Regions from separate parts of the Variovorax sp. VaC1 genome, predicted to be linked through region 2. Evidence: predicted binding sites of a transcription regulator. Region 2 holds the regulator's gene; the other holds the start of a gene.
What was found. The regulator NrdR, encoded in region 2, represses ribonucleotide reductase genes. The targets are predictions, from matches to a motif close to CACNANATNTNGTG.
Positions count from the first base shown of each region.

Region 1: ACGLHS_RS18010 (ribonucleoside-diphosphate reductase subunit alpha) is a predicted target of NrdR. The motif match lies at 3,309-3,322, and genes of this name have one in related genera.

Region 1 covers NZ_JBIGLT010000004.1:240,257-248,884, reverse strand. Annotated here, with positions in the region: gene ACGLHS_RS18015 (ribonucleotide-diphosphate reductase subunit beta) at 1-83, opposite strand, end outside; gene ACGLHS_RS18010 (ribonucleoside-diphosphate reductase subunit alpha) at 310-3,225, opposite strand; gene ampD (1,6-anhydro-N-acetylmuramyl-L-alanine amidase AmpD) at 3,576-4,178, opposite strand; gene ACGLHS_RS18000 (sigma-54-dependent transcriptional regulator) at 4,165-5,724, opposite strand; gene ACGLHS_RS17995 (nitrogen regulation protein NR(II)) at 5,729-7,426, opposite strand; gene ACGLHS_RS17990 (PP0621 family protein) at 7,443-7,709, opposite strand; gene ACGLHS_RS17985 (inner membrane protein YpjD) at 7,706-8,521, opposite strand.
Region 2 covers NZ_JBIGLT010000003.1:196,891-205,518, forward strand. Annotated here, with positions in the region: gene ACGLHS_RS13060 (pilus assembly protein) at 1-1,513, shown strand, start outside; gene ACGLHS_RS13065 (type IV pilin protein) at 1,510-1,929, shown strand; gene ACGLHS_RS13070 (GspH/FimT family protein) at 1,926-2,504, shown strand; gene nrdR (transcriptional regulator NrdR) at 2,584-3,027, opposite strand; gene glyA (serine hydroxymethyltransferase) at 3,062-4,306, opposite strand; ZMP/ZTP riboswitch at 4,345-4,470, opposite strand; gene ACGLHS_RS13085 (lytic transglycosylase domain-containing protein) at 4,500-5,336, opposite strand; gene ACGLHS_RS13090 (DUF748 domain-containing protein) at 5,941-8,628, shown strand, end outside.

The DNA.
Region 1 (8,628 bases), on a different contig from region 2:
CTGGTCGATGCGCTGTGGTGCTGCAATCCTTGTTGCATATCCTTTGGTAAGGAGGGCTTGACTTCTTCGTCCCAGGTCAACATAGAAAAATCCAATGCTCAAATTATCGGAGTAACGATGTGAGTTGCAAAGTGCTCGTTCACATCGCACGCCATTTATGTGGTTGTTATGTTGCTCGCATGCATCGCGCGATGTCGGCCGATGCCTTCATTGAATGAACGTCGAGCGGTTTTCTTGCATGCACCTCGCTGATTCGCTGAAGCGTCGAGCGCGTGTTCAAACGGCGCTCGACGCTTCTTCACTTGCACATCACTGGCAGGCTTCGCAGGTCGGATCGTCCACACCGCAGAACGCGATGTCGGTGGCAGGCATTGCGCTCATCTGTGCCTTTGCTGCAGCAGCGGCGGCTTCGAGTGCGCTCATGCCCGAAGGTGCGTCGTTGCCCGACGACACCGCGTTGAGACGGCCCGACTGCACCGTCGATTTTTCGGCGTGCGTCGCGCTCTGCGTGCGCAGGTAGTAGGTGGTCTTCAGGCCACGCAGCCATGCGAGCTTGTAGGTGTCGTCGAGCTTCTTGCCCGATGCGCCGGCCATGTAGATGTTCAGCGACTGCGCCTGGTCGATCCACTTCTGGCGACGCGCGGCGGCTTCGACCAGCCACGTCGTCTCGACTTCGAACGCGGTGGCGTAGAGCGCCTTCACGTCCTGCGGCACGCGGTCGATGGGGCGCAGCGAACCGTCGAAGTGCTTCAGGTCCATCACCATCACGTCGTCCCACAGGCCCAGGCGCTTGAGGTCGCGCACCAGGTAGTGGTTGATCACGGTGAATTCGCCCGACAGGTTCGACTTGACCGACAGGTTGCCGAAGCAGGGTTCGATCGACGCGTCGACACCGATGATGTTCGAGATGGTCGCGGTCGGAGCGATCGCCACGCAGTTCGAATTGCGCATGCCGTCGGCCTTGATCTTCGAGCGCAGCGCGTCCCAGTCGAGGGTGGCCGAGCGGTCGACCTCGACGTAGCCGCCGCGTGCCTTCTCGAGCAGGTCGAGCGAGTCGATCGGCAGGATGCCCTTGTCCCACAGCGAGCCCTTGTAGCTCGAGTACTTGCCGCGTTCGCGCGCCAGCTCGGTCGAAGCCCAGTAGGCGTGATAGCAGATCGCTTCCATCGATTCGTCGGCGAACTGCACGGCTTCCTGCGAAGCGTAGGGAATGCGCAGTTCGTACAGCGCGTCCTGGAAGCCCATCAGGCCCAGGCCGACCGGACGGTGGCGCAGGTTCGAGTCGCGCGCCTTCTTCACGGCGTAGTAGTTGATGTCGATCACGTTGTCGAGCATGCGCATCGCGGTCGAGATCGTCTTCTTGAGCTTGGCCTGGTCGACCTTGCCGTCCTTCAGATGCTGCAGCAGGTTCACCGAGCCGAGGTTGCACACGGCGGTTTCGGTGTCGCTGGTGTTCAGCGTGATCTCGGTGCACAGGTTCGACGAATGAACCACGCCGGCGTGCTGCTGCGGCGAGCGCACGTTGCAGGCGTCCTTGAACGTGATCCAGGGGTGGCCGGTCTCGAACAGCATCGTGAGCATCTTGCGCCACAGGTCGGTCGCCTGGAGCGTGCGCGCGGGTTTGATCTCGCCGCGGGCGGCCTTCTCTTCGTAGGCGACGTAGGCCTTCTCGAAGTCGGCGCCGAACAGGTCGTGCAGGTCAGGCACGTTGGAGGGCGAGAACAGCGTCCAGGTGCCCTTTTCCATCACGCGGCGCATGAACAGGTCGGGAATCCAGTTGGCGGTGTTCATGTCGTGCGTGCGGCGGCGATCGTCGCCGGTGTTCTTGCGCAGCTCCAGGAACTCCTCGATGTCGAGGTGCCAGGTTTCCAGGTACGTGCAGACGGCGCCCTTGCGCTTGCCGCCCTGGTTCACGGCCACGGCCGTGTCGTTCACCACCTTCAGGAACGGCACCACGCCTTGCGATTCGCCGTTGGTGCCCTTGATGTGGCTGCCGAGCGCGCGCACGCGGGTCCAGTCGTTGCCCAGGCCGCCGGCGAACTTCGAGAGCAGTGCGTTTTCCTTGATCGACTCGTAGATGCCGTCCAGGTCGTCGGGCACGGTCGTCAGGTAGCAGCTCGACAGCTGCGAGCGCAGCGTGCCGGCGTTGAACAGGGTGGGCGTGCTCGACATGAAGTCGAACGACGACAGCACTTCATAGAACTCGATGGCGCGGGCTTCGCGGTCGATTTCGTTCAGCGACAGGCCCATGGCCACGCGCATGAAGAAAGCCTGCGGCAGCTCGATGCGGGTCTTGCGCACGTGCAGGAAGTAACGGTCGTACAGGGTCTGCAGGCCAAGGTAGTCGAACTGGTTGTCGCGCTCGGCCTTCAGCGCCGCGCCCAGGCGGGGCAGGTCGTACTGCAGCAGCTTTTCATCGAGCAGCTCGTTCTCGACGCCCTTCTTGATGAACTGCGGGAAGTAGTCGGCGTAGGCGGTGGCGCGGTCGACCGGCATCACTTCGCGGCCGATGATCTCCTTGAAGATCGTGTGCAGCAGCAGGCGCGCGGTGGCGAAGGTGTAGTCGGGGTCTTTCTCGATCAGCGTGCGGGCGGCCAGGATCGACGCCTTGTAGACCTCGTCGAGCGGCACGCCGTCGTACAGGTTGCGCATCGTCTCGGCGACGATCGGCGCGGCCGTGATGCTCTCGCCCAGGTTTTCGCAGGCCGACTCGATCAGGCCCTTGAGCTCGTTCAGGTCGAGCGCGACGAGCTCGCCGTTGTCCAGCACATGCAGTGCGGGCGCGGCCGGCGTTTCCTGCTCGACTTGCCTGGAGCGCTCTTGCGTGCGGCGTTCGCGGTACAGCACGTACGCGCGGGCGATTTCGTGGTGGCCGCCGCGCATCAGGCCGAGCTCGACCTGGTCCTGCACGTCTTCGATGTGGAAGGTGCCGCCGCCCGGACGCGAGCGCACCATGGCGCGGATCACGCCTTGCGTGAGGGTGTCGACGGTCTCGCGCACGCTGGCCGAAGCCGCGCCCTGGGTGCCGTGCACGGCCAGGAAGGCCTTCATCATCGCGATGGCGATCTTGTTCGGCTCGAAGGGAACGACGGCGCCGTTGCGGCGGATGATCTGGTAGTGCGCCAGGTTCTGGCCGGTGGGGGAGCCAGCAGTGTCTCGCTGCTGCTGCGGTGGCGTCGAGGGAACGGCACGCGGGGTCGATGGGGTGTTCAGGGCTGTTTGCATTCGCTTCCTCTCGGTTGGCAATTCTTGTTGGATGGCGACGCCTTGGCCGGGCGTCGCGCCGACATTGAGCGTCGGACGGAAGACACTATATCTAGGGTGTAGAGGGGCTACAACCCACTAGATGTAGCGTTTTCCTCTGGATACAACCATGACTCGTATTCCTTTCGGCATAGGACACGGCCAGCGATGCCGCATCAATACTGATTCATGGTCGCGCAACCCGCATGGGGCTTGGCTCGCAGCCCGATTTAGGCCTGCAGGGCGCATGGTTGCTCGATCGAGCGGTCGCAATTCTCGCATTGATGCGACGCAAGATCGGCGCATCGCGGGCCGTCGGCCGATTGAAAAAATTAGCGCTGCGCCACCTGCTCGGGAAACATTCGTGGATTCCAGCCGAGATGTTCGCGCAGCAGGCGCCAGTCGAAACCGCTGCCGGGGTCCTGCTTGCGGCCCGGCGCGATGTGCTCGTGGCCGGCGATGTACGCGATGGCGTAGTGCTGCGCGATGGCGGCGCAGAGGCTCGCGAGCGTCTCGTATTGCGGTGCCTCGAAGTGCTCGCCTTCGAGGCCTTCGAGCTCGATGCCGATCGAGTCGTCGTTGCAGTTGCCGCGCCCGCGCCACGACGACACGCCGGCATGCCAGGCGCGGTCGTCGCAACTCACGAACTGCCAGAGCTCGCCATTGCGGCGCACATAGAAATGCGAGGACACTTCGAGCCCGCGAATGCCCTGGAAGTAAGGGTGCGCGTCCCAGTCGAGCTGGTTTGTAAAGAGCTGCTGCACCGCGTCGCCGCCGTATTCGCCGGGCGGCAGGCTGATCGAGTGCAGCACGATCAGGTCGGTCTGCGCGCCGGCGGGGCGGGGTCCGAAATTCGGTGAACGCAGCGCCTTGGCGAAGCGGTACCAGCCGGCCTGCCAGAGGCCGCTGTCGGTAGCGTTGTCAGTCGTCGGCATGGCTGCTGGCGCCATCGTCGCCGCTCGGCGTGGTGATGCCCAACCGGGCGATGCGGTAGCGGATCTGCCGCAGGCTCATGCCGAGCCGCGAGGCTGCGGCGGTGCGGTTGAAGCCGCTTTCATGCAGTGCGCGCACGAGGATCTCGCGTTCCTGCTGGTCGAGGTAGGCCTGCAGGTCGGATGGCAGCGGCGGCGGCGCGGGGCGAACGGGCTCTGCGATGGCAACCGGCGCAGGCACCGGCGCGGCAGGCGGATCGCCGGCAAACGACAGTGGTGCAGGCGCCGTGGACGCGGCTTCCGCAGCGGCTGCCGCAGCCGTGGCCGCCGCACCCATCAGGTCGAGATGCAGTTCGTCGCCGTCGTTGAGCGCGACCGCGCGATGCAGCAGGTTTTCGAGTTCGCGCACGTTGCCGTCGAGCGGATGCAGTGCCAGCCGGCGCAGCAGCTCGCTCGACAGGTGCGGCACCGGCAGGCCGCCGTCTTGCGCGATGCGGGAGAGCAGGGCGGCGCACAGCGCGGGCAGGTCTTCGCGGCGGTCGCGCAGCGCGGGCACCGCGATCTCGATCACGTTGAGGCGATAGAAAAGGTCTTGCCTGAAGCGCGCGGCCTGCACCTCGGCATGCAGATCCTTGTGCGTGGCGCTCACGATGCGCACGTCGACCGCGTCTTCCTGCGTCGAACCGATCGAGCGCACGCTGCGCTCCTGGATGGCGCGCAGCAGCTTCGACTGCATGGCCAGCGGCAGGTCGCCGATTTCGTCGAGGAACAGCGTGCCGCCGCGCGCGGCCTGGAAGTAGCCATCACGGTCTTGCGCGGAGCCGGTGTACGAGCCCTTCTTGGCGCCGAAGAATTCGGCTTCGAGCAGGTTCTCGGGAATCGCGCCGCAGTTCACCGCGACGAAGGGTCCTTCGCTGCGCTGGCTGCAGGCATGCACCGCGCGCGCCACCAGTTCCTTGCCGGTGCCCGATTCGCCGCGCACCAGCACCGGGGCCATGCCGCGCGCCACTTTCGCGATGCGTGACTTGACGAGGCGCATGGGTTCCGAATCGCCCACCAGCCGGTCGAGCGCGGCGACACCGCTGCCGGAGGTCACCAGCGGTGCCTCGCTGCTGGTTGGCGCTGTTTGGGCAGGCCGGGCCGGCGGTTGCGGTGTCAGTCGCGCCTGCACGGCGGAGGCGACGACGGCGCGGAACTGCTTCAGGTCGACGGGTTTCGTGAGGTAGTCGAAGGCCCCGGCCTTCAGTGCCTCGACCGCGTTCTCGGCCGAGCCGTAGGCGGTCATCACCACGCAGCGTTCGCTGCGCTGGTCTTTCTGGATGCGATGGATGATTTCCATGCCCTGCCCGTCGGGCAACCGCATGTCGGTGATCACCGCGTCGAAGCGGCTGGCCTCCAGGTGCTGCCAGGCTTCGGACACGCTGCCCGCGGCCTCGACGCGGTAGCCCTCGCGCAGCAGCGTCAGTTCGTAAAGCGTGCGCAGATCGGGTTCGTCGTCGATGACCAGGATCTGCGCGGGGCGCTGGGTGGAGGGGGGCGGGGTGCTCACGGCGCTATTGTGTCAGCCGGTTTTCGCTGGCGGCGAAGCTGACGAAGAATTCGTTGCCCTCGGGGCCGCCCGGCACGAGCGCGCGCCGTTCGTAGCCGATGGTGGCGCCGTGGCGCCGGCACAGTTCGCGGCACAGGAACAGGCCGAGCCCGCTCGAGCGGCTCTCGGACGAGAAGAAGGGCTCGAACAGGTGTCGCTTCACCGCGGGTTCCAGCGGCGCGCCGTCGCTCCAGACCATCAGGCTGGGTCGCTGGGTGGTGCCGCGATGCAGCGACGTCAGCACCTGGATCGAGCCCTCACGCTTGCCGGCATAGCGCGCGGCGTTGTCGAGCAGGTTGACCATCAGGCGGCGCAGATGTTCGGCGTCGAAGCGCACGTCGCTTTGTGGGGCATCGAGCGCGATGAGCACGCCCTGGCGCTGCGTCTGGCGCACCCATTCGTCGGCCAGCACCTGCACCGCCGGGTCGAGCACCAGTTGCTCGCCGAGCGAGAGCACGCGTTGCTGGCGCGCCCGCGAGACATCGAGCACGTCGTCCACGATGCGGGCGAGCCGCTGGGCGTTGTGCTGCACCATGCTTGTGAGCTTGCGGTGCGCGGGGTCGGTCAGGTCTTCGGCGAGCAGCGCGCTGGCCTGCGTGATGGCGGCCAGCGGGTTGCGGATCTCGTGCGCGACGGCAGCCGACATGCGGCCCATCGCGGCCAGCTTTTCGGTGCGGATGCGGGCTTCGAGTTCGCGCAAGTCCTGCAGGAACATCACGCACAGGCTGTCGACGTGCCGGTCGCTGGTGGGCGTGAGCCGGGTGCGCACGCGCACCTCGCGCGCCGCGCCGCGTGCCTGCGCCACCGGAATTTCTTCGGACTGCGGCGTCCGGCGCGCGAAGGTCTGGCGCGCCAAGGCGGCCAGCGCGTGCCAGGCCGGCTGCGCATGCAGTGCGAACGGCAACGGCAGCTTCGACAGACCCTGCCCCAGGATCGCATCGGCCGCCGGGTTGGCCGCGTGCACCAGGCCCTCGGCATCGATCACCAGCACGCCTTCGCTCAGCGTCTCGATCACCAGGTCGTTGACCTGGGCCTGCATCTGCGCGCTGCTGCGGTTGCGCTGTGCCACGGCTTCCTCGCGCGTCAGACGGCGGGCCAGTTCGTGGGCGAGCAGGGCCACCACGAAGAGGCCGGTGCCCGTGAGCGCCGCCTGCACGAAACGCCCGGAAGAATCGACCGGCTGCTGCAGCCAGTGCCAGCCCGCATCGGCCAGCAGCAGCAGCGTGACGCTGGCCGTGGTGCCCAGGCTCACGGTCATCGTGCCGAGCACCGCGCTCATGAGCACCGGCAGCGCGAACAGCGGCGTGTAGTTGACGCTGCCGCCCTGGATCATCTGCAGCGAGGTGAAGGCGGCGAGGTCCACGCCGATGGTCAGCAGCCAGAGCGGGGTGAAGCCGCGGATCGGGGGCACGAAGCGCGTGTAGCGCATGCCCAGCCAGCAGGCGATGAGGTAGCTGGCCGAGATCGCGATGGCCGCCGGCTGCATCGCCTGCCCGAGCGCGAAGGCCACGCACTGCAGCAGCACCAGCACCAGCGCGATGAAGCAGCGCGCGACCATGAAGCCGCGCCACAGCCGTTGCAGGGCTGTGCTTTCGCCGCGGCCTTTTTCGAGCACGTCCCAGTCGGTGACCGGCTCGCCGCGCGACCAGAGAGGGGCGCTCATGAGAGGCGGTGCGCGATCAGCCCGGCGCCGCGCCGGCCTGGCGGTGCGCGACGCTGCAATAGACCGTGCCGCCGGGGCCGGCGATCGCGTCGGTTGCGGGCAGATGCAGGCCGCAATGGGCGCAACGCACCATCGCCTGCGGTGGGCCGACCGCGGGCGCGCCGGGCGGCCGCTGCGCTTTGGCCGCGCGTTCGCGTTGCGCGTCGCGCATTTCCTCGCGGCGGTTCTTGCGCCAGAGCCAGATCGCGACCCAGAGCACGGCGAGGACGAGGAGGTACTTCATACGGGAGGACGCGCCAGCACCACTTCGAGCACGAAGCGCGAGCCCACGTAGGCCAGCAGCAGCAGGGCCGAGCCGGCGTACAGCACGCGCCGCGCCGTGCGGCCGCGCCAGCCGAAGCGCGCGCGCCCGATCAGCAGGACCGCGAACGTGACCCAGGCGAGCACCGAGAACGTCGTCTTGTGGTCCCACTTCCAGGCACGGCCCGCGGCGCCGTACAACTGCTCGGTGAACAGCAGGCCGGCAAGCAGCGTGGCCGACAGCAGCACGAAGCCCGCGGTCACGAAGCGGAAAGTCAGGCGCTCGAGCGTGAGCAACGGCACACCGCCTTCGGGAGGCGAGCCGCTGGCAAGTCGGATCTGCTTTTCGGCCCGGGTGATCAGCCAGGCGTGGACGACGGCCGCGCCGAACAGCCCATAGGAGGCGATGCCCAGCGCAAGGTGCAGGGGCAGCCATGGCGAAGCGGTGACGTGCAGCGGCGTGCCGGGAAACAGGATGGCCAGCAGCACGGCGGCCGCCCCGAGCCAGGCGAGCGCGCGCCGCACCTTCAGTTGCGGATACATGCGGCTTTCGACCGCGTAGACAGTGAGCACCAGCCAGGCCGTGACCGAGAGCGCGGGCGCAAAACCGAAGCGCGGCTCGCTGCCGATCAGTCCGTGCGCCAGCACCGCCGCATGCAAAAGCCATGCAATTCCGAGGGCCCACTGGGTGGTCTGGCGACTCAGCCGGGCGCCCGCGGCGGCGGCAAAACCGTAGGCCGCCGCAGTGGCGATGCCCAGCGCCACGCCGAGTGGGGAGGGGATCGCTAAAATCATCGCTGGAGTTTATCTCCCCCAGGCTTGCGCACTTCGTGTCGCAGCGCCAACCCCCTCACCGGGGGCGACACCTGAGGCCCGGCAAAGCCGGTTCCTCGGTGCCTCCC
Region 2 (8,628 bases):
CCATTCCATTCCCTTGTTCGTGAGCGCACGGCAGGGGCGGCAGGCGGCGGTGTATGTCGACGCCAACGACGGCATGCTTCACGCCTTTTCCGCGCAGACAGGCGAAGAGCTCTTTGCCTATGTGCCGCGCGGCGTCTTTCCCAGGCTGGCGGTGTACACCTCGCCGGACTACATCCACCAGAGCCATGTCGACGGCTCGCCCGCCATCGGTGAAGTGCCGATGGCCAATGGCGCGCGCAGGACAGTGCTGGTCTCCGGTGCCGGCGGCGGGGCCACCAGTGTCTTCGCACTCGATGTGAGCGACCCCGCGGCGTTCTCTGCCGACAAGGTGATGTGGGAGTTCGGCGCCGCGGACGACGCGGACATGGGCCATTTGACGCAGGCGCCGCGCGTGCTGAGGTTCCGCACCTCGGCGGCTGGCCGCGCGGGGGCGGCCACTTACGGCTGGTTCGCCGTCGTGCCTTCGGGCTTCAACAACGCCAACCCTGAGAAGCGTGCCGCGCTGTTCCTGCTTTCGCTCGACAAGCCGGCGGGCGCGGGCTGGGTGCGGGGCGTCAACTTTCACAAGATCGTCCTGCCTCGCCCGGCCGACAACACCATGGTGAACGCGTTGAGCGTGCCGGGCGACTATGCGGCCGCCGACGGCGCCACGCGATTCCTCTATGCCGGGGATACCCAGGGCAATCTGTGGAAGTTCGACTTCACCGGCAATGCGCCGTGGAGCGAAGGCAACGCGTTGGGGCTCAGGGGCGAACCGCTGATGGTCGCGACGGTGGCCGAGGGCGGCATGGCTGCCAGGCGCCAGCCGATCACCGTGCAACCAGAGGTCGGCGTCGGCCCCGGTGGCGACGCCATCGTGCTCTTCGGCACCGGGAAATTCGTGAGCCCTGAAGACCTGGCGCGCTCGAGCCATGGGTTGCAGACCATGTACGCCGTCCATGACAACGGCACGGCCATTCCTGCCGGTGCCGCGCGAGCGCAGCTCCAACCGCGCAAACCGGCCGTCGTTGCGGGGCAGGCGCTTTCGTCCATCGCTGGCGATGCGTTCGTGTACGGCGCCTTCGACCGCAAGACGACGAGCCGGCGCGGCTGGTACTTCGATCTGCCGGCGTCACCCGATCAGGGGGAGCGGCTGGTGTCCAGGCCGGTGCTGGCCGATGGCCAGCTGTTCTTCAGCACGCTGATTCCACGGGCCAGCGCGTGCGGTGGCGATGCGGGTGGACGCAGCTGCGCCGTGAACGCGATGACCGGGCTCTCGAAGACGGGCACCTGTGAGCCTTCGGAAGCGGCCTTGCCGGGCATGACGCATCTGATGCAACTGGGGGAGGCCACCCACAGCGCGACCGATGCGTTCGGGCGCCGGTCTGTCACACGGCGGTTGTCTGTCATCGGTCTGGGCGGCCGGGGCGGCGTCTCGACAGCCCGGCCTGCCGAGGGCGGCAAGGGTGCGCAAGTTGCGGGGCGGATGAACTGGCGGCAGGTCATCGATTACCGAGGAGCGAAGAAGCAATGAGCCCAACAGTAGCATCGAGGATTCGAGCGTTCACGTTGATCGAGGTGATGATCGTGCTCGCCATCGTGGCCATCCTGGCGGCCATCTCCTACCCGTCGTACATGGACTTCGTGCGCAAGAGCTGGCGCAGCGAAGCGCGGTCGGCGCTGATGCAGCAGATGCAGCAGCAGGAACGCCACTTCACCCAGGTCGGCCGCTACCGACCCTACGAGGGCGACTCGGGCGATGGCGGGGCGGGTGGCAAGTACGCCGTTGAAAGCGGCACTTGCGAAGGGCACGGCAACATCGAACGCTGTGTCCGGCTGACGGCAACCCTGAAGGCCGGCCTTTCCGATCCGATGGCCGGCAAGTTCTGGATCGACAGCATGGGTGGCAAAGGGTGCGACGGCCTGCTGCGCGAGAGGTGCTGGCAGTGAAGGCGTTGCGCTGCAGGGCCAAGCCCATCGGTGGCTTCACGTTGGTCGAGCTGATGGTGGTCGTGGCCATCGTGGCGGTGCTGGCAATGGTCGCCGTGCCGAGCTTTCGCGACCTGCTGCTCAATCAGCGGCTGGCGGCGGCTGCACAGGGGTTCAATGCCGCGCTGAGCCTTGCGCGCATGGAAGCGATCCAGCGTTCGGAGAGCGTCAGGGTGCTGGCGCGCTCGGGTGGCGGCGACTGGGGCAGCGGCTGGTCCGTGATGGCCGGGGCTGACCCGCCGCGCCAGGTCCTGCGAAGTTTCGAGCGACTGCCAGAAGGAGTGAGCGTCGATGCTGCGCTTGGAGACGGGTTTGTCCAGGGGCTGCGCTACGACAGCAATGGCTTTTCCCGCCGGGCAGCCAGTAGCGCCTTCGGTGCCGGATGCCTCACCCTGAAGGCCGACACCGGCCGCAGGGCATCCATCGTCGTTTCAGGATCGGGCCGCGCGAGAGTTTGCGATCCGGACCGGCGCGGCGACTGCGGCGCTGGAGCATGCGGCAGGGGAGGCAGGCAGGAGGAAGAGGGCGGCGCATGAGGCGGCCGGCTGGCAGGGTGTGAAAAAGCTGCAGCGTGCCCCGGGGCGCGCTGCAGGTGGTTCGTTCACGACGTGTATGTCAGATGTCCCGCAGCAGCTGCCGGAACTCGTCCACGTCCTCGAAACTGCGATACACCGAGGCAAAGCGCACGTAAGCCACCTTGTCCATGCGCTTGAGTTCGCGCATCACCAGTTCGCCGACCTTGGTCGAGTCGATTTCGCGCAGGCCGCTGGCCAGCAGCTTTTGCTCGATGCGCAGCAGGGCGTTGTCGATCTGCTCGATGCTCACCGGCCGCTTGCGCAGCGCCAGCATCATCGAGGCGCGCACCTTGCTCGAATCGAAGTCGGCGCGGCTGCCGTCCTTCTTGACGACGACCGGGAAGTTGACGTCGGGCCGCTCGTAGGTGGTGAAGCGCTTGTCGCAGGCGCTGCACTGGCGGCGCCTGCGGACGAAGTCGGCGTCTTCCGACACGCGGGTCTCGACGACCTGCGTTTCAAGATGACCGCAAAAAGGGCACTTCATGCGGCCATCACGATGCCGGGCGCTGCTTCGGGGTTCAGCGGTAGACCGGGAACCGGCTCGTCAGTGCATGCACCTTGGCGCGCACCGCGTCGATGTTCGCCGCGTCGCGCGGGTTCTCGAGCACGTCGGCGATCAGGTTCGCGGTGATGCGGGCTTCTTCGTCCTTGAAGCCGCGGGTGGTCATGGCCGGGGTGCCGATGCGCACGCCGCTGGTGACCATCGGCTTTTCGGGGTCGTTCGGGATCGCGTTCTTGTTGATCGTCATGTGGGCGCTGCCCAGCACGGCTTCGGCTTCCTTGCCGGTGATGCCCTTGGCGCGCAGGTCGACCAGCATCAGGTGGCTTTCGGTGCGGCCGCTCACGATGCGCAGGCCGCGTTCGGTGAGGGTGTCGGCCACGATCTTTGCGTTCTTGACCACCTGTTGCTGGTAGGCCTTGAACTCGGGCGACATGGCTTCCTTGAACGCGACGGCCTTGGCGGCGATCACGTGCATCAGCGGGCCGCCTTGCAGGCCGGGGAAGATCGCGCTGTTGATGGCCTTTTCGTGCTGCGACTTCATCAGGATGATGCCGCCGCGCGGGCCGCGCAGGCTCTTGTGGGTGGTCGATGTGACGATGTCGGCGTGCGGCACCGGGTTCGGGTACACGCCCGCGGCCACGAGGCCGGCGTAGTGGGCGATGTCGACCATGAAGATCGCGCCGACGTCCTTGGCCACCTTGGCGAAGCGCTCGAAGTCGATGTGCAGCGAGTAGGCCGAGGCGCCCGCGATGATCAGCTTGGGCATGTGCTCGTGCGCCTTGCGTTCCATCGCGTCGTAGTCGATGGCTTCGTTGGCGTCCAGGCCGTAGCTCACCACGTTGAACCACTTGCCGCTCATGTTCAGGGGCATGCCATGGGTCAGGTGGCCGCCTTCGGCCAGGCTCATGCCCATGATGGTGTCGCCGGGCTTCAGGAAGGCGAGCATCACGGCTTCGTTGGCCGAGGCACCGCAATGCGGCTGCACGTTGGCGGCGTCGGCGCCGAATATCTGCTTGATGCGGTCGATGGCCAGTTGCTCGGCCACGTCGACGTGCTCGCAGCCGCCGTAGTAGCGCTTGCCCGGGTAGCCTTCGGCGTACTTGTTGGTGAGCTGCGAGCCCTGGGCGGCCATGACGGCGGGCGAGGCGTAGTTCTCGCTGGCGATCAGCTCGATGTGATGTTCCTGGCGCGCGTTTTCGGCTTGAATGGCGGCCCAGATTTCGGGGTCGGTCTGTTCGACCAGGATATTGCGTTGGTACATGGCAGTCCTTTGAAGACGAGGTCCTTGTTCAACCAAACAAGGGCTGCCCAGGCGAACGGCTGAACGCCTGTTGTGGTCAGGCGGCACGCTTCCCAGTGGTATTCCACGTCAGCGCGTGGCACCTTTTCAGGGTGCTGCGCCTATCGCCAGTCGCGTACCGGCCGAGTGTAGCTCACACCCGGCCACCAGCACTTCAGGAAACGGCGGAAAGCAGCGCGACCTTGGCCGGCTCGGCGCCTTCTTCCGGCTGCTTGGCCGGCGCCACCACGGGGATCGGCTGCGAACGCACGGCCGGCGGCAGCACCGACGGTGCGCGGCCGTTGGCCACCTGCAGCAGGCGTTCGTGCTCGGCCATCACCTTGCTGGCGTAGCCGCCGTCGTCTTCGAGGTTGGCCGCGCCTACGTAGTAGCGCAGGCCGCCTTCGAGCGAGCCGGCACGGGCGATGCATTCCTGCAGGACCTTCACGCCGACGCGCATGTTCGTCACCGGGTCGAAGGCGGTGAGCGTGCCGCCCGCGCTTTCGTACTTGTCGCCGTGCACGCGGGTCATGACCTGCATGAGGCCTTGCGCGCCCACCTGGCTTTGGGCGAACGGGTTGAAGCTGGATTCGACGGCCATGATCGCGAGGATCAGCGTCGGGTCGATCTTCGTGCGCTTGCCGATGCCATAGGCCTCGGCGACCAGCACGCTCAGCGGCTCGGCGGCCACGCGGTACTTCTTGCTCAGCCAGTAGGCCACCGCGGCTTGCTGCTTGGGCAGCTCGCTGGGGCTCGCGGCCGTGGTGCGCTCGATGGCGGTCGGCTCGAGGTCGGTGGCTTCAGGCGCGGGCTTGCGCGACTGCAGCCAGCCCATCAATTGCTCTTCACCGGTCTTGCGCAGGTCGGGCCGCGCCACGAGGGCGAGGGCCGCGAACACGATGGCCAGACCGACCAGTGCGAACCCGTTATGGGTGATTTCAAAAAAGCCGTCTGCCACATCGGACACAAAGGTCCTTAGCCCGCGGGCTGTGGCATCAAACGCCTTGTTCATCGCTCTTCCTTTCTGTGCGGCACCCGAACCGCAACGCCTGGAGCAGGCGAGGGATGAGGGCAGCGGCGCTTGGATTGGTACGAATCAGGTTCCGCGCATGGAAGGAGGGGTTAGGAGCGCGGTGACCTGATCAAGCCGGGGGAGTAGTTCGGCAGCGGATTCAGGGAGGCCCCGCTGCGTCCGGCAGTCAGGGCAGGCCGGATTCTAGCGTGGCTAAATACACGGTCAAGTATAACAAATTGGTTTCTTATGCTAATAGTTGTTTAAAAAATTGGCCGCGGTAGAGGTGTTTCGGCTTAAGGGAAAGCCCTCGGAAGATTCGATTTGCAATGCGAGGGTGCGGCACCTAATCTGAACGGGCCTGAGGTTTCAGGCGTTTTTCCGAGGTCCGGCAGCCCGAGGTGCAAGTCAAGGGTTCGAAAGACCGAGGATCCACGGTGGCAATCTCTTGCTGCCAGCACGGCGGGAACCATTGACTTCCGGTCGCGCGAATCGATGGCATGGGTCTTGTGCCCGCCATCAAGCCCGGTGACGAGACATCCCGTCGAGCCACCGGGCTTTCTTGCTTCTGGGATTGCGCACGCGTTTGCGGCACACTTCCGCGATGAACGTAGCTTCGATCAAACAAAACAAATGGGTGCGACGTGGGATCGTCGCGGTGCTGGTTCTTCTGGCCTTCTGGGTCATTGCCTGGCTGGCGGTGCCTCCGATTGCCAAGAGCCAGATCCAGAAGATCGCGAGCGAGAAACTCGGCCGGCAGGTCACGGTCGGCAAGGTCGATTTCAAGCCCTGGACGCTGGAGCTCACGCTGAGCGACCTGCACATTGCCACCGCCGACGGCAGCAAGTCGCAAGTGGCCATCCAGCGCATCTACGCGGACGGCGAGCTTCAGTCGATCTTCCGTCTTGCGCCGGTGGTCGATGCGGTCACGGTGGATGGCCCCGCCATCCTGCTCACGCACCAGGCCGACGGCAAATACGACATCGACGACATCCTGGCCAAGCTCTCGGCCGGCCCGCCGCCCGACCCGAACGCCAAGCCGGCACGCTTTGCCATCTACAACATCGCGATCAATGGCGGCTCGGTCGACTTCGACGACCAGACGGTTCATCGCAAGCACGAGCTGCGCGACTTCGTGCTCCAGGTGCCTTTCCTGAGCAACCTTGCTTCGAAGCGCGACGTCAACACCGAACCCAAGCTCGCCTTCACGCTCAACGGCAGCAAGTTCGACTCGGCCGCCTTCACCGCGCCTTTTTCCGAAAACCGCAAGACCGACGCCCACGTGCAGTTCAAGGGCCTCGACCTGGTGCCGTACCTTGGCTACATCCCTGGTGGCCTGCCGGTGCGCCTGCAGGCTGGCAGCCTGGACGCCGACCTGAAGATCGGCTTCGAGCAGGGCGCCACGACCGGCCTGAAGATCACCGGCACCGTCGAAGCGCACACCGCCAAGGTGGCCGACGCGCGCGGCCGCGACCTGCTGGGCTTCGAGTCGCTCAAGCTGGCGCTTGCCGATGTGCGGCCGCTGGAGTCGGTGTTCCATCTGAGCGAGATCGCCCTGGTCAATCCGCAACTGGCTGTCGCGCGCGACGCGGCCGGTCAGCTCAACCTGCTGGCCACCGACCCCGCCACCGGTGCGACGGAGAAGGCGGCGCCTTTGCCCGCCGCGGCCGCCAGCGCTCCCGCGGGCAAGCCGGCTGAAAAAGCCGCGCTGAAGGTGCAGGTCGACAAAGTCGCGCTGAGCGGTGGCCGCATCGGCTGGCGTGACGAGACCGTCAAGCCCGCTGCTGCCGTCGACCTGACCGACCTCGGCATCGACGTCACTGGCGTCACCTGGCCGATGGAAAAGCCGGCCGAGTTCAACGGTGGCACCGCCATCGCCGGCGCCAGCCTCAAGTTCAAGGGCAGCGCGACCGACAAGGTGGCCGACGTGCAGACCGAGGTCGATGCACTGCCGCTGTCGCTCGCCGCGCCTTATCTGGCACAGAGCCTGGAGCCCACGCTGGACGGCAAGCTCAGCGGGCAGATCGACATCGCCTGGGCCCAGCCCGAGCTGAAGTTCAAGGCGCGCCGCCTGTCCGCCGACGGGCTGGCGTTGACGCAGGCCAAGACCGCGCTGGCCAGCGTCGGCCGCTTCGAGCTGGTCGATGCCGAGGTCGACATGACGAAGCACACCTTGAACGTGGCCTCGTTCACCGCGACCAACCCCAAGGTGCGCGTCGAGCGCGACAACGAGAAGCGCTGGATGTTCGAGCGCTGGCTCAAGACGCCGGCCGGCGGCGGCACCAAGGAAGTCGAAGCCAAGGTGGCCGCGCCCAAGCCCGCCGCCGCGCAAGCGCCGCAGCCCGGCGCCAACACCAAGCCGTGGGCGCTGACCATCGGCACCGTGGCGGTCGACAACGGCAGCCTCTCTTATTCAGACAAGGCAAGCGCCACGCCAGTGGCGGTCGAGGTCACGGCCTTCAAGCTCAATGCCCAGAAGATCGCGCCGGACACCAACACCGTCTCGCCGCTGCAGGTCTCGGGGCGCATCGGGTCCGCGGGCCGCTCGGCCGATCCGGGGCGCTTCGACTACAAGGGCAACCTCGTGCTGAAGCCGCTGGCGGCCGAAGGCCGGCTGGAGATCGCGTCCTTCCCGGCGCATGCCTTCAAGGCCTACTACGCCGACGCGCTCAACGTCGACATCCGCCGCGCCTTCGCAAGCTACCGCGGCACGGTGCACTACACGACCACCCCGGCGGGCATGAGCGTCAAGCTCGCTGGCGACACAGCGCTCGACGACTTCCGCGCCAACAGCGTTTCGCTGACCCAGTCGCCGGGCTTCGACCGCAACAACAACCAGTTGCTGAGCTGGAAGACCCTGAGCCTGCGCGGCCTGCAGGTCAGCATGGCACCCAACACGGCGCCGGCCGTGGACGTGCGCGAAACCACGCTGACCGACTTCTTCGCCCGCGTGATCGTCGACCCGACCGGCCGCCTCAACCTGCTGAACCTGACGAAGAAGGGCGAGGCCGAAGCCAACGCTGCCGCAGCAGCGGCCGGCGAAGCCAGCACCCGCAAGGGCCCGGGCGGCACCACCACCACGACCCGCGCGGCGCCGGCACCGAAGGCGACAGGCGGTGCGCCGGTGTCGGCCGAAGCCATGGTCGGCGGAGCCACCGAACCGGCCAAGCCGGCGGCTGCCGCAGCGCCCGTTGCCACCGCGCAGGCGGCCGACGCGGGCCTGGCACCCGTCATCAACTTCGGGCCGATGAGCCTGGTCAACGGCAAGATCGACTTCACCGACCTGTTCGTC